Regions from separate parts of the Cellulomonas electrica genome, predicted to be linked through region 1. Evidence: predicted binding sites of a transcription regulator. Region 1 holds the regulator's gene; the other holds the start of a gene.
What was found. Region 1 encodes LexA, which represses DNA repair genes until DNA is damaged. Its sites were predicted from a motif close to TCGAACANNTGTTCGA; they were not measured.
Positions count from the first base shown of each region.

Region 1 (5,639 bases):
TGTCCCTCTTCGAGGTCGCCGAGCGGATGACGGCCGACCCGGAGGACGCCCGCCGGCAGGTGCTGTGGTGCAGCCGTTCCGAGGATCGTCGCGGCGGCACCCTGGCGCGGCTGCTCGTCGCCCCGCTCGCCGTGCACGGACTCATCCGCACCAACCTGCTGGCCGGTCGCTCGGCCGTCCTGACGTCGGCGACCCTGACGCTCGGCGGCTCGTTCGAGCCGGTCGCCCGGTCGATGGGCCTCACCGGCCCGCCCGAGGCAACGGCCCAGCCCGCCGTCGAGACCGGCGTCCCCCCGGAGCGGTCGTCGAACGGGGACGAGGCCACCCAGCCGTGGCGGGGCCTCGACGTCGGGAGCCCGTTCGACTACGGCAAGCAGGGGATCTGCTACGTGGCGCGGCACCTGCCGCCACCCGGTCGGGAGCCCGCCACAGCGGCTCAGCTGGACGAGATCGAGGCGTTGGTGCGCGCCGCCGGCGGTCGCACGCTCGGCCTGTTCTCGTCCCGCCGGGCCGCACAGGCGGCCGCCGAGGCGATGCGGCAGCGGCTCGACGTCCGGGTGCTGCTGCAGGGCGACGACCAGCTGCCCACGTTGGTCGCGCAGTTCTCGGCCGACGAGTCGACGTGCCTGTTCGGCACCCTGTCGCTGTGGCAGGGCGTCGACGTGCCGGGCGCCACCTGCCGGCTGGTGATCATCGACCGCATCCCGTTCCCGAGGCCGGACGACCCTCTCATGGCGGCTCGCACGGAAGCCGTCGCGGCGGCCGGGGGGAACGGGTTCATGGCGGTGTCCGCGACGCACGCCGGCCTCCTCTTGGCGCAGGGTGCCGGCCGGTTGATCCGGACCGTCGACGACCGGGGTGTGGTGGCGGTCCTGGACCCTCGTCTGGCGACCGCTCGGTACGGCACGTTCCTGACCAGGAGCATGCCGCCGTTCTGGACGACGACCCGGCGTGACGTCGCTCTCTCCGCGCTGCAACGGCTGGCGGCGGCCGACTAGCCTTCCGAGTACCGGGGTGATCCGGTCAGGGCGTGACCAACGTCCTGCTGCCGCCGCCAGGTCGCGGCGCACCGCGAGGAGGAGCCGTGAGCGAGAGCGACGACATCGACGAGGGTGGCCTGCACGGGACCGTCTTCTCTCCCCGCAGGGCCTCGAAGCTGGCGATCGTCGGTGCGGGCGCCGTGGGGTCGACCATGGCCTACGCCGCGCTGATGAGGGGTTCGGCGCGGACCGTGGCGCTGTTCGACATCAACCGCGCGAAGGTCGAGGCCGAGGCGCTGGACCTGTCGCACGGGATCCAGTTCATGTCGATGGCGGAGGTCGTCGGCTCGGACGACATCGGGGTCCTCGCCGACGCCGACGTGGTGATGTTCACGGCCGGCGCCAAGCAGAAGCCCGGCCAGAGCCGCCTCGACCTGGCCGGGGCGACCATCTCACTGGTGCAGAAGGTGCTGCCCAGCATCGTCCGCGTGGCGCCGAACGCCGTCTACGTGATGGTGACCAACCCTGTCGACGTGGTGACCTACGCGGCGCTGAAGATCTCCGGCCTGCCGCCGTCGCAGCTGTTCGGCTCCGGCACCGTGCTCGACTCCTCGCGCCTGCGCTTCCTCATCGCCCAGCACACCGGGGTTGCGGTGCAGAACGTGCACGCCTACGTCGCCGGGGAGCACGGGGACACGGAGATCCCGCTCTGGAGCTCGGCGAGCCTCGGCGCGGTGCCGCTGCTGGACTGGAACGGCTTCGGCGACCGTGGTCCGCTGACCGCCGGCGTCCGGGAGGCGATCGCCCGCGACGTGGTCGAGTCCGCCTACAAGATCATCGAGGGCAAGGGCGCGACGAACTACGCCATCGGGCTCGCCGGCTCGCGCATCATCGAGGCGATCCTCAAGGACGAGCACCGCATCCTGCCGGTCTCGTCCCTGCTCGAGGGCTACCACGGCATCAGCGACGTCTGCCTCTCCGTCCCGGCCGTGGTGGCGGCCGACGGCGTGGGCGAGCGGATGCCGGTGCCGATGTCCAGCGACGAGCTCGCGGGCATGCGACGGTCCGCCGACGCGGTGCGGTCGGTCGCGCGGCAGTTCGGGTTCTAGTCGACGCCTGCGGGCTCGCCGGTCCTGACCGGCGGGCCCGCAGGGCCGTCCTGGCGTGCGCCGATCGCGCTAGAGGCTGCGCAGCACGCTGACCACACGACCGAGCACCGTCGAGTCGTCGCCGGGGATCGGTGCGTACGCGGGATTCTGCGGCATCAGCCAGACGTGACCGTCCGTGCGCTTGAGCGTCTTGACCGTCGCCTCGCCGTCGATCATCGCCGCGACGATCTCGCCGTTCTCCGCCACCGGCTGGCGCCGTACCACCACCCAGTCGCCGTCGCAGATGGCGGCGTCGATCATCGAGTCGCCCCGGACCCGGAGCAGGAAGAGGTCGCCCTCGCCGACCACCTGGCGGGGGAGCGGGAAGACGTCCTCCACCACCTGGTCGGCGAGGATCGGGCCACCGGCCGCGATCCGTCCGACGACGGGCACGTATGCCGGCCCGGGGGTGCGGTCCAGCTCCGGCAGGTCGGGGTCGAGACCGGCCGCCCATTCCGCCGTCCCGATGCGCACCGCACGGGAGTCGTCGGGCTGGACCACCTCGATCGCGCGGGGCCGGTTCGGGTCCCGGCGCAGGTAGCCCTTGCGCTCGAGCACGGTCAGCTGGTGCTTGACCGACGACGGGCTGGTCAGGCCGACCGCCTCGCCGATCTCCCGCATGCTCGGCGGGTAGCCGCGGCCCTCGACGGACTGCTTGATCGTCGCCAGCACCAACCGCTGACGCGGTGTGAGCCCCTCGTCGTCGGGGGCGCCGTCCGGTAGTGCGTGCACCGAGGCGAGGGTCCCGTCCTCGTCCGTCCGCCTGCTGTCCGTCACCGCGCTGTCCTCCCTGTGGCCGGCGGCGTGCCGGACCGTCGCGCCCACCGACCCCGCCGTCCGCGTCCCGCCTGGTCCCAGCGCCGCGCGGGTCGTGTCAGTGGTCGGTGATGGTCTGTCGCCGTGCAGCGAGCGTATGGCCCGCGGCACCCGGACTCAAACACCTGTTCGAGCGTGTCTCGACGGATGTCGGTCGGGTCTGGTAGACATCGTACAGACGTTCGACGAACGGATGTTCGATCCGGTGGTGGCGCCGCGAGGTGCCACCCGCGACGGAGGTGGGCAGCATGAGCGCGATCCTGGTCACGGCACGTCCGGCGGTCGTTCCCGTCCGGGCTGGTGCGGCGGCGCCTCGCGGTGTCGCAGGGACGCGGGAGCGGCACCTCCGGCTGGTGCCGGATGCGACGGCGCCGGCGGACGAGCGGTCGGCTCAGGAGCGGCCGCTGCGGCTGACCCGGCGGGGGCGCGTCGTGGTGGCGGCGCTCTCGCTGCTGCTCGTGGCCGGCGTCGGCGTCCTGGGGAGCAGGGCAGCGGCTGACGGACCCGCCTCCGCTCCGGTGGTCGAGCGGCACGTCGTGACGCCGGGCGAGACGTTGTGGGGCATCGCCGCGTCGGTCGCGCGTCCCGGTCAGGACGTCCGGGACGTGGTGGTCGAGCTGCAGAAGCTGAACGGGATGGGCGACTCGGGCCTGGTGGCGGGCGAGGAGCTGGTGGTTCCCGCCGCCGGCTGACGGCCCTTCGTTCCTTGCGCGGCCCGCAGGCGTCGCTTAGCGTCGCCTGCGACCCCGACGAGTCGGAGGGGTCGTTCGACGGTGCCGCCGACCGCCCCCGGGTGGCGGCACAGGTGAGAGGACCCCTGTGCACTGCCCCTTCTGCCGGAACCCCGACTCGCGCGTCGTGGACTCGCGGACGTCTGACGACGGTGCATCGATCCGTCGTCGACGTCAGTGCCCGCAGTGCGGACGACGGTTCACCACGCTCGAGACCACGAGCCTCGCGGTGGTGAAGCGGTCCGGCGCCACCGAGCCCTTCAGCCGGGAGAAGGTCGTCAACGGCGTCCGCAAGGCCTGTCAGGGTCGGCCGGTCAGCGAGGACGACCTGGCCCTGCTGGCGCAGCGCGTCGAGGAGACGCTCCGCTCGTCCGGCCAGGCCGAGGTCGACGCCTACGAGATCGGGCTGGCGATCCTCGGTCCGCTGCGCGAGCTCGACGAGGTCGCGTACCTCCGGTTCGCCTCCGTGTACCAGGGCTTCGACTCCCTGGAGGACTTCGAGGCGGCGATCACCGTGCTGCGGGCCGCGCACGAGGACCACGACTCCGACGACGTGGCTCCCGACGCGACGGAGGAGCCGGCTGCGAGCCCGGCCGACGGTCGACCGTCGGTCCCGACGCCGCCGGGTCCGCCGTCAGAGGTCGCTCGAGCGTGAACCCCAGAGGTTGATGCCGGCATCGACGGCGTGAGGCTCGACCGCGACGAGCTCGTCCTCGGTCAGCGGCGCGGTCGCCGCACCGGCCAGGTTCTCGTCCAGCTGCTGCGGCGTACGCGCACCCACCAGCACGGTCGTCACCCGTGGGTCGCGCAGCACCCACGCCAGCGCGAGCTGCGGCAGCGTCCGTCCTGAAGCCCGTGCGATCTCGTCCAGCGCGCGCACGTGCCCCAGCGCCTCCTCGGTGAGCCACTCGGGGCGGAGGGGACCGCCCCGTGCAGCGCGGGAGCCCGCCGGTACACCGTGCAGGTAGCGGGTGCTGAGCATCCCCTGCGCGAGCGGCGAGAAGGCCACCATGCCCATCCCGGCGTCACCGACCACGTCCAGCAGCGACCGGCCGTCGCTCCCGGGCCGCTCCACCCACCGGTTCAGCATGGAGTAGGCCGACTGGTGGACCGTGAGCCGGATGCCGAGCTCGTCGGCGACGCGCAGCGCCTCCCGGGTCCGGTCCGCCGAGTACGAGGAGATGCCGACGGCCCGTGCCTTCCCGGCGCGGACCGCACCCGCGAGTGCACCGATCGTCTCCGCCAGCGGCGTCGCGGGGTCGTACCGGTGCGAGTAGAAGACGTCGACGTGGTCGGTCCGCAATGCCCGCAACGAACGGTCGAGGGACGCGCGGAGGTACTTCGCCGAGCCGTGCTCCCCGTACGGTCCTGGCCACGCGCGATAGCCCGCCTTGGTGGTGATCACCAGGTCGTCACGGTGCGCCGCGAGCTCCCGGTCGAGCAGCCGACCCACGGCCTCCTCGGCGGCGAAGGGCGGGGGTCCGTAGTTGTTCGCCAGGTCGAGGTGGAAGACGCCGCGGTCGACGGCGCGCAGCACGAGGGCCCGCTGGGCGTCGAAGGACGTGTCCTGGCCGAAGTTCTGCCACAGCCCGAGAGAGACGGACGGGAGGATCAGACCGGCCGCGCGTCGGGTCGGTACCGGCTCGGGGAAGGCGTGCACGTGGCCGACGCTACGGCAGAGCCGGCGCACCCGAGGTGGCCGGTAAGGGTCTCGCGGCTGTCCGGCTTGCCCGTCGTCACGCCGACGGGCCAGGCTGGCCCCAGGCCGCCCGGATGGGCGGCAGCGGGCGGTGCCCGCACTATGAGGGAGGGCCCATGGCGGACGAGGAGCACGCACCGACGGTGAGCGAGGACGCCAAGGCGAAGTTCCGGGAGGCTCTGGAGCGGAAGAAGTCGGCACAGCACCGGACGACCGACGGCTCGGCGGGCAGCGGTTCCGTCCGCGGGTCCGAGACGTCCGGACC
Region 1 covers NZ_AP026442.1:2,239,280-2,244,918, reverse strand. Annotated here, with positions in the region: gene QMF98_RS10365 (ATP-dependent DNA helicase) at 1-998, shown strand, start outside; gene QMF98_RS10360 (L-lactate dehydrogenase) at 1,085-2,089, shown strand; gene lexA (transcriptional repressor LexA) at 2,159-2,905, opposite strand; gene QMF98_RS10350 (LysM peptidoglycan-binding domain-containing protein) at 3,193-3,636, shown strand; gene nrdR (transcriptional regulator NrdR) at 3,764-4,330, shown strand; gene QMF98_RS10340 (aldo/keto reductase) at 4,310-5,335, opposite strand; gene QMF98_RS10335 (DUF5302 domain-containing protein) at 5,491-5,639, shown strand, end outside.

Region 2 (5,639 bases), 640 kb from region 1:
ATCGTTTCGACCTGAGGACGGGACGGTCCCTCGCCTGCGTCGCGACCGGCTGACGGTCACGCTCTACGGCTCGTTCGTCACGTGGGGCTGGCTGCTGTACAGCTTCAACCCGAGCGTGCCGCTGCTGGCCCACGAGCGCGGGCTCAGCTCGGCGCAGGCCGGCCTGCACGGCACCGCGATGGCGCTCGGCGGGCTGGTCGCGGCCGTGCTGGCACCGCGCTCGGTCCAGTGGTGGGGGCGGCGCACGGCCGTCGTGGCGGCCGGGGTGACCGTTGCCGTCGGCGTCGTCGGGCTGGTGCTGGGGCCGGCGCTGGTGTGGACGCTGCTGGCGATGCTGGTCCTGGCGACGGGCGGCAACGTGCTGATCGCGTCGAGCCAGGTGGGTCTGGCCCTGCGGCACGGACGGGTGGCGACGGCGGCGATCACCGAGGCGAACGGCGTGGGATCCGGGGTGGGGCTGTTCGGTCCGCTCGCCGTCGGTGCCGCGGTGGCAGTCGGCTGGGGATGGCGGCCGGCCGTGCTGGTCACCGCCGGGATCGCCCTGGTGGGAGCGGTCTTCGTGCTCCGGTTGCCGAGCTCCGCCGCGCTCAGCACGCGCGGCTCGCGGTCCAGGACGCCGTCGTCGGGCGGGCCCGTCCTCCCGCTCACCGCACCGGTGCCGGTGGCGGTCGGAGCGGAGGCCGGGGCGCTGGACGCGGAGACGTTGCTGCTGACCCATGACGAGCCGGCGGTGCTGCCGAGCTCGGCCGTGCTGCCGCCGAGCGCCGTCCCGCACGTGCGCTACCGCCCGGCGGCGGCCGCGCTGCTCTTCATCGTCTCCCTGGTGGCCGCCATCGCCATCGAGAACGCGACGACCTACTGGGCCACCGCCCTGCTGATCGACCGCACCGGCGCCCGTGCCGGCATCGCAACGGCCGCCACCGCCGGGCTGGTCGCGGGCATGACGGCGACGAGGTTCGTCGTCGGTCCCCTGTCGCTGCGGATGCGGCCTGCGGTGCTGCTGACCGGTGCCTTCCTGGTGGCGATCGCCGGCTGGGCCGTGGTGTGGAGCACGACGTCGACCGCGGTCGCGATGGCGGGACTGGTGCTGGCGGGACTCGGGTACGGGGCGCAGTACCCGCTGTCGATCGCGTTGATGCTCGGCGCCTCACCCGGCCACGGCGACCGGGTGCAGGGCTACGCCACCCTCGCGGGGGGCGCCGCGATCGGCGTCGCCCCCTTGCTGCTCGGTGCGCTGGCCGACGCCTTCGGCATGCACACGGCGTTCGTCATCGTCCCGCTGCTGGCCTGCGCCGGTGCGGCCGCCGCGGCGCTGGGCGGCCGTGCGCTGCGCCGGGCCGAGGGCTGACAGGATCACGGTGTGCTGCACCCGGAGCTGCTGACCGTCGACGACCCCGCCGATCCACGGCTGGCCGACTACGTCTCCTTGACCGACGTCGCGCTGCGGTCCCGGCACGAGCCGGCCAAGGGCCTGTACATCGCGGAGAGCTCGACGGTGCTGGCCCGGGCGCTGGCCGCCGGGCACCGACCCCGCTCCGTGCTGGCCGCGCCGCGGTGGGTGCCGGAGGTCGAGCGGATGCTCGCGGGCGCCGCCGGTGCTGCGGATGCCGCGGTGCCGGTGTACGTCGCCGCCGAGCCCGTGCTGGAGGCGATCACCGGGTTCCACGTGCACCGGGGGGCGCTCGCCGCGATGCACCGCCCGCCGTTGCCCACCGTGGACGAGGTGGTGGCGGGTGCGCGCCGGGTGGCGGTGCTCGAGGACATCGTCGACCACACCAACGTCGGTGCGGCGTTCCGCTCGGCCGCCGCGCTGGGGGTCGACGCGGTGCTGGTCACCCCGCGGTGCGCCGACCCGCTGTACCGGCGGTCGGTGCGGGTGTCGATGGGGACGGTGTTCCAGGTGCCGTGGACGCGGGTCGACCCGTGGCCGGACGGTGTCGCCGCGTTGCGGGCCGCCGGCTTCGTCACGGCGGCGCTGGCGCTGGACGACTCCGCGATCAGCCTCGACGAGCTGGTGGCGGACCCACCGGACCGGCTCGCCATGGTGCTCGGTGCCGAGGGAGACGGGCTCAAGGCGCGCACCGTCGCGGCGTGCGACCTCGTGGTGCGGATCCCGATGGCGGACGGGGTGGACTCGTTGAACGTCGCGGCCGCGGCGGCCGTGGCGTTCTGGGCGACGCGCGTCGGACGTCCGGCGTAGCGGCCCCGGCCCGCCCGTCCGGACCCACAGGCCGCTAGGGCGAGCAGGTGCCGGGGTGCCCGTGGGGCCTCAGCCGAGGGCGAGCCCGTCGACCACCTCGACGCCGGGAGCGGACGCCAGCAGCGCGCCCGGGAGCAACAGCTTCGAGCGACGCAGACCGCTGCCGATGATCACCGGCTCCCCGCTGTCGGGGTGCGCCTGCTGCACGGACGCGTCGACGAGCACGCGGTACTCGGGCGGCAGGCCGAGGGGTGTGATGCCGCCGTACTCCATCCCGGAGTCCGCCACCGCCCGGTCCATCGGGAGGAACGAGGCCTTGCGCACGTCGAGCAGCCGCTTCACGGCGTTGTTCACGTCGGCACGGGTGGTGGCGCGCACGGCTGCCGCCGCGATGCGCTCGTCGCCCGCGCGCCGTCCGGCCACGAGCACGCAGTTCACCGACGCGGAGAGCGGCAGGCCGTACGCCTCGGTCATGGCGGCGGTGTCCGCCAGGTCGGGGTCGATCTCGGCGACCCGGACCTCGTCCGCGACCTCGGGACGCGTCGACGCCCAGGACGTGAGGGCCGCGGCCGTCGAGGGCGCGAGCAGGTCGGGTCGGTCCAGGGCGCGCAGCCAGGTGAGCGAGACGGTGACCATGGCGGGAGGGTAGCCGCCCGGTTCAGCGCTGGTAGGTGCCGACCAGGACGGCACGGGCGATCGTGTGGAACACGAGCGCGCAGCTGGCGGCACCGGGTGGGGTGTCGGCCGCGAGGCCGAGGTCGGCGGTGTCCAGCGCGTGCACGACGAAGTAGTAGCGGTGCACCTGGTCACCGGGCGGTGGGGCGGCGCCGACGTACCCGGGGACGCCGTCGTCACCACGCAGCTGGATCGCGCCGGAGGGGAGGCCGTGGCCGTCAGGACGGCCCGCGCCGCGGTCGAGAGACGTGACGTCGGCCGGCACGCCGAGCACGGTCCAGTGCCACCAGCCGGCGACGCCCGGGGCGTCGGGGTCGAAGCAGCTCACGGCGAAGGCGGCGGTCTCGGGTGGGAAGCCGGACCAGCTCAGCTGCGGCGAGACGTTGTCGCCACGAGGGGTGTTGGTCGCGGCGTCGGGCAGTCGGGCGCCGTCGGTGACGTCGTCCGAGCGCAGCGTGAACGCCGGGACCTGCGGGAGGAGGGCGTAGGGATCGGGCGCGACGGGCCGGTTCAGGGAGAGTGCCACGGTCCCATGGTGGCCGGTCGGTGGACGGTCCGCGCGGTGGCGCGGCGTCGGGGCGTCGGGGGTGTCCACAGGGGCTGAGCAGGCGGATTGACACCCAGGTCGGGACGGCGTGTACTGGTGCTGTTCGAACACACGTTCGAACGCATGACCGGCTGCACGCTGCACGCGGTCGGGAGGAGGAATTCTGACATGCCAGTCGCCCAGGATCGCGAGGAGCGGGCGGCTCGGGCCCGCGCCGCGCTGGCGAGGGCGGAGCTGCGCACTGGTGCGCGCAGCGTGCTCGGCATCGGTGGCGGGGTCGCGGCCGACGACGAGGGCCGTCCCGTGCAGCCGACGGCCTCGCTGCTCACCACCGAACGGCCTCCGATGGACGTTCCTGCGGAGCTGGCGCCGGTGCTCCCCGGCGGCCTGCGCCGCGGCGACACCACGGTGGTGACGGGGTCGACCTCCCTGGTGCTGACGATGCTGGCGCACGCCTGCCGGCACGGGGCGTGGGCGGCTGCGGTGGGACGGCCGGACCTGGGGCTGCTCGCTGCCGCGCAGGCGGGGGTGGACCTCGCGCGTCTTGCGATGGTGCCGGACCCGGGAGCACAGGCGGCGACGGTGGTGGCGGCGCTGCTCGACGGGATCGACGTGGTGGTCGTAGGAGCGGCGGCGGTGCTCACCGACACCGAGCGCCGGCAGCTGTCGGCTCGCGCCCGGGAGCGCGGCACCGTGCTGCTGCCCACCTGTGCCTGGCCGGGCGCGAGCACCGTGCTCTCCGTGCGCGAGCTCGGCTGGACGGGTGTCGGGGCCGGCGAGGGTCGTCTGCGCACGCACCGGCTGCGGGTGCAGCGCTCCGGACGTGGTGGGGCCGCGGTGCCGCGCTCGCTGGACGTGGTGCTGCCGCTGGGCGCGCCCGATCCGGACGGGCCGGTGCCGGTGCGCAGCCCGGCCGTGGTTCCTGCGGGTGCCGGCACCGAGGAGCGGACCGACCTGAGGCTGGTCGGATGAGCACCCGGACGACGGTCGTGTGGGTGCCGGACTGGCCGGTGGTGGCAGCTGCCGCGGTCGCGCAGGTGCCCGGGCACGTGCCCGTCGCCGTGCACGACGGGCGGGCGGTGACCGCCGTGTCCGCGCTGGCACGTGCGGAGGGTGTGCGGCGGGGCATGCGCCGCCGCCAGGCGCAGGGATGCTGCCCCGAGCTGGTGCTGCTGCCCGCGGACGACGCGCGTGACGTGCGGCTGTTCGAGCCCGTGGCCGCAGCGGCGCAGACGGTGGTCGCCGGCGTCGAGGTGGCTCGACCGGGACTGCTGCTGCTGCCGGCCGGTGGGGCCAGCCGCTACCACGGCTCGGAGGACGTGCTGGCGGCACGGCTGGTCGACGCCGTGGCGGCCGGCACCGGGTACGAGTGCGGCGTCGGCACCGCCGACGGGCTGCTCGCCGCCGTGCTCGCCGCCCGCACCGGGGCCGTGGTGGAGCCCGGTGCCTCGCCGGTGTTCCTCGCGGCGCACGGGGTGGGTGAGCTGGTGCACGCCGCCGTCACCGACGAGCAGGCGACCGCGGTCGGCGAGCTGGTGGACCTGCTGCACCGGTTGGGGCTGCGCACGCTCGGTGAGCTGGCGGCGCTGCCCGCGGCGGCGGTGCACGCGCGGTTCGGCCGGCTCGGCAGCTGGGCGCACCTGCTGGCACGAGGCTCGGACGAGCGACCGCCGGTGCGGCACCGGCCCGAGCCGGACCTCGAGGTCAGCGCCGAGCTGGACCCCCCGCTGCACCGGGTGGACGCGGCGGCGTTCGCCGGCCGACGGCTGGCGGAGCAGCTGCACGAGGACCTGGTCAGGCGTGGCGTCAGCTGCGGACGGCTGCAGATCGCCGCACGTACCGACGAGGGTGTTGACCTGGTGCGGACCTGGCGCACCGATCTCGGCGGATGGGGCGGGCTGACGTCGGCGCGCATCACCGACCGGGTGCGCTGGCAGCTGGACGGCTGGCTGACCGCCACCGCGGTCGCCACGGCACGTGACCACGCCCGGGACCGGTACCGCGGCCGGGCGGGCACGGTGCCCGACGGCCTCGCGGAGCCCGGCCGCCAGGTGCACGGGCGGTCGTGGTCGGACCGGCGGCGCGACGACGAACCGGCACCGGACCTGCCGGGGACGGACGACGACCGACCCGTGGGCCTGGTCCGGCTGACCCTCACCGCGCTGGACGTCGCCGCCGCCGGCGCCGAGCAGGGGCGGCTGTGGGGTGGTCCGTCCG
Region 2 covers NZ_AP026442.1:1,601,236-1,606,874, forward strand. Annotated here, with positions in the region: gene QMF98_RS07415 (MFS transporter) at 1-1,348, shown strand, start outside; gene QMF98_RS07420 (TrmH family RNA methyltransferase) at 1,361-2,200, shown strand; gene QMF98_RS07425 (YbaK/EbsC family protein) at 2,270-2,836, opposite strand; gene QMF98_RS07430 (YbhB/YbcL family Raf kinase inhibitor-like protein) at 2,859-3,401, opposite strand; gene imuA' (DnaE2-dependent mutagenesis accessory factor ImuA') at 3,591-4,394, shown strand; gene QMF98_RS07440 (DNA polymerase Y family protein) at 4,391-5,639, shown strand, end outside.
Region 2: a site for LexA is predicted at 3,526-3,541, ahead of imuA' (DnaE2-dependent mutagenesis accessory factor ImuA'). Genes of this name have one in related genera too.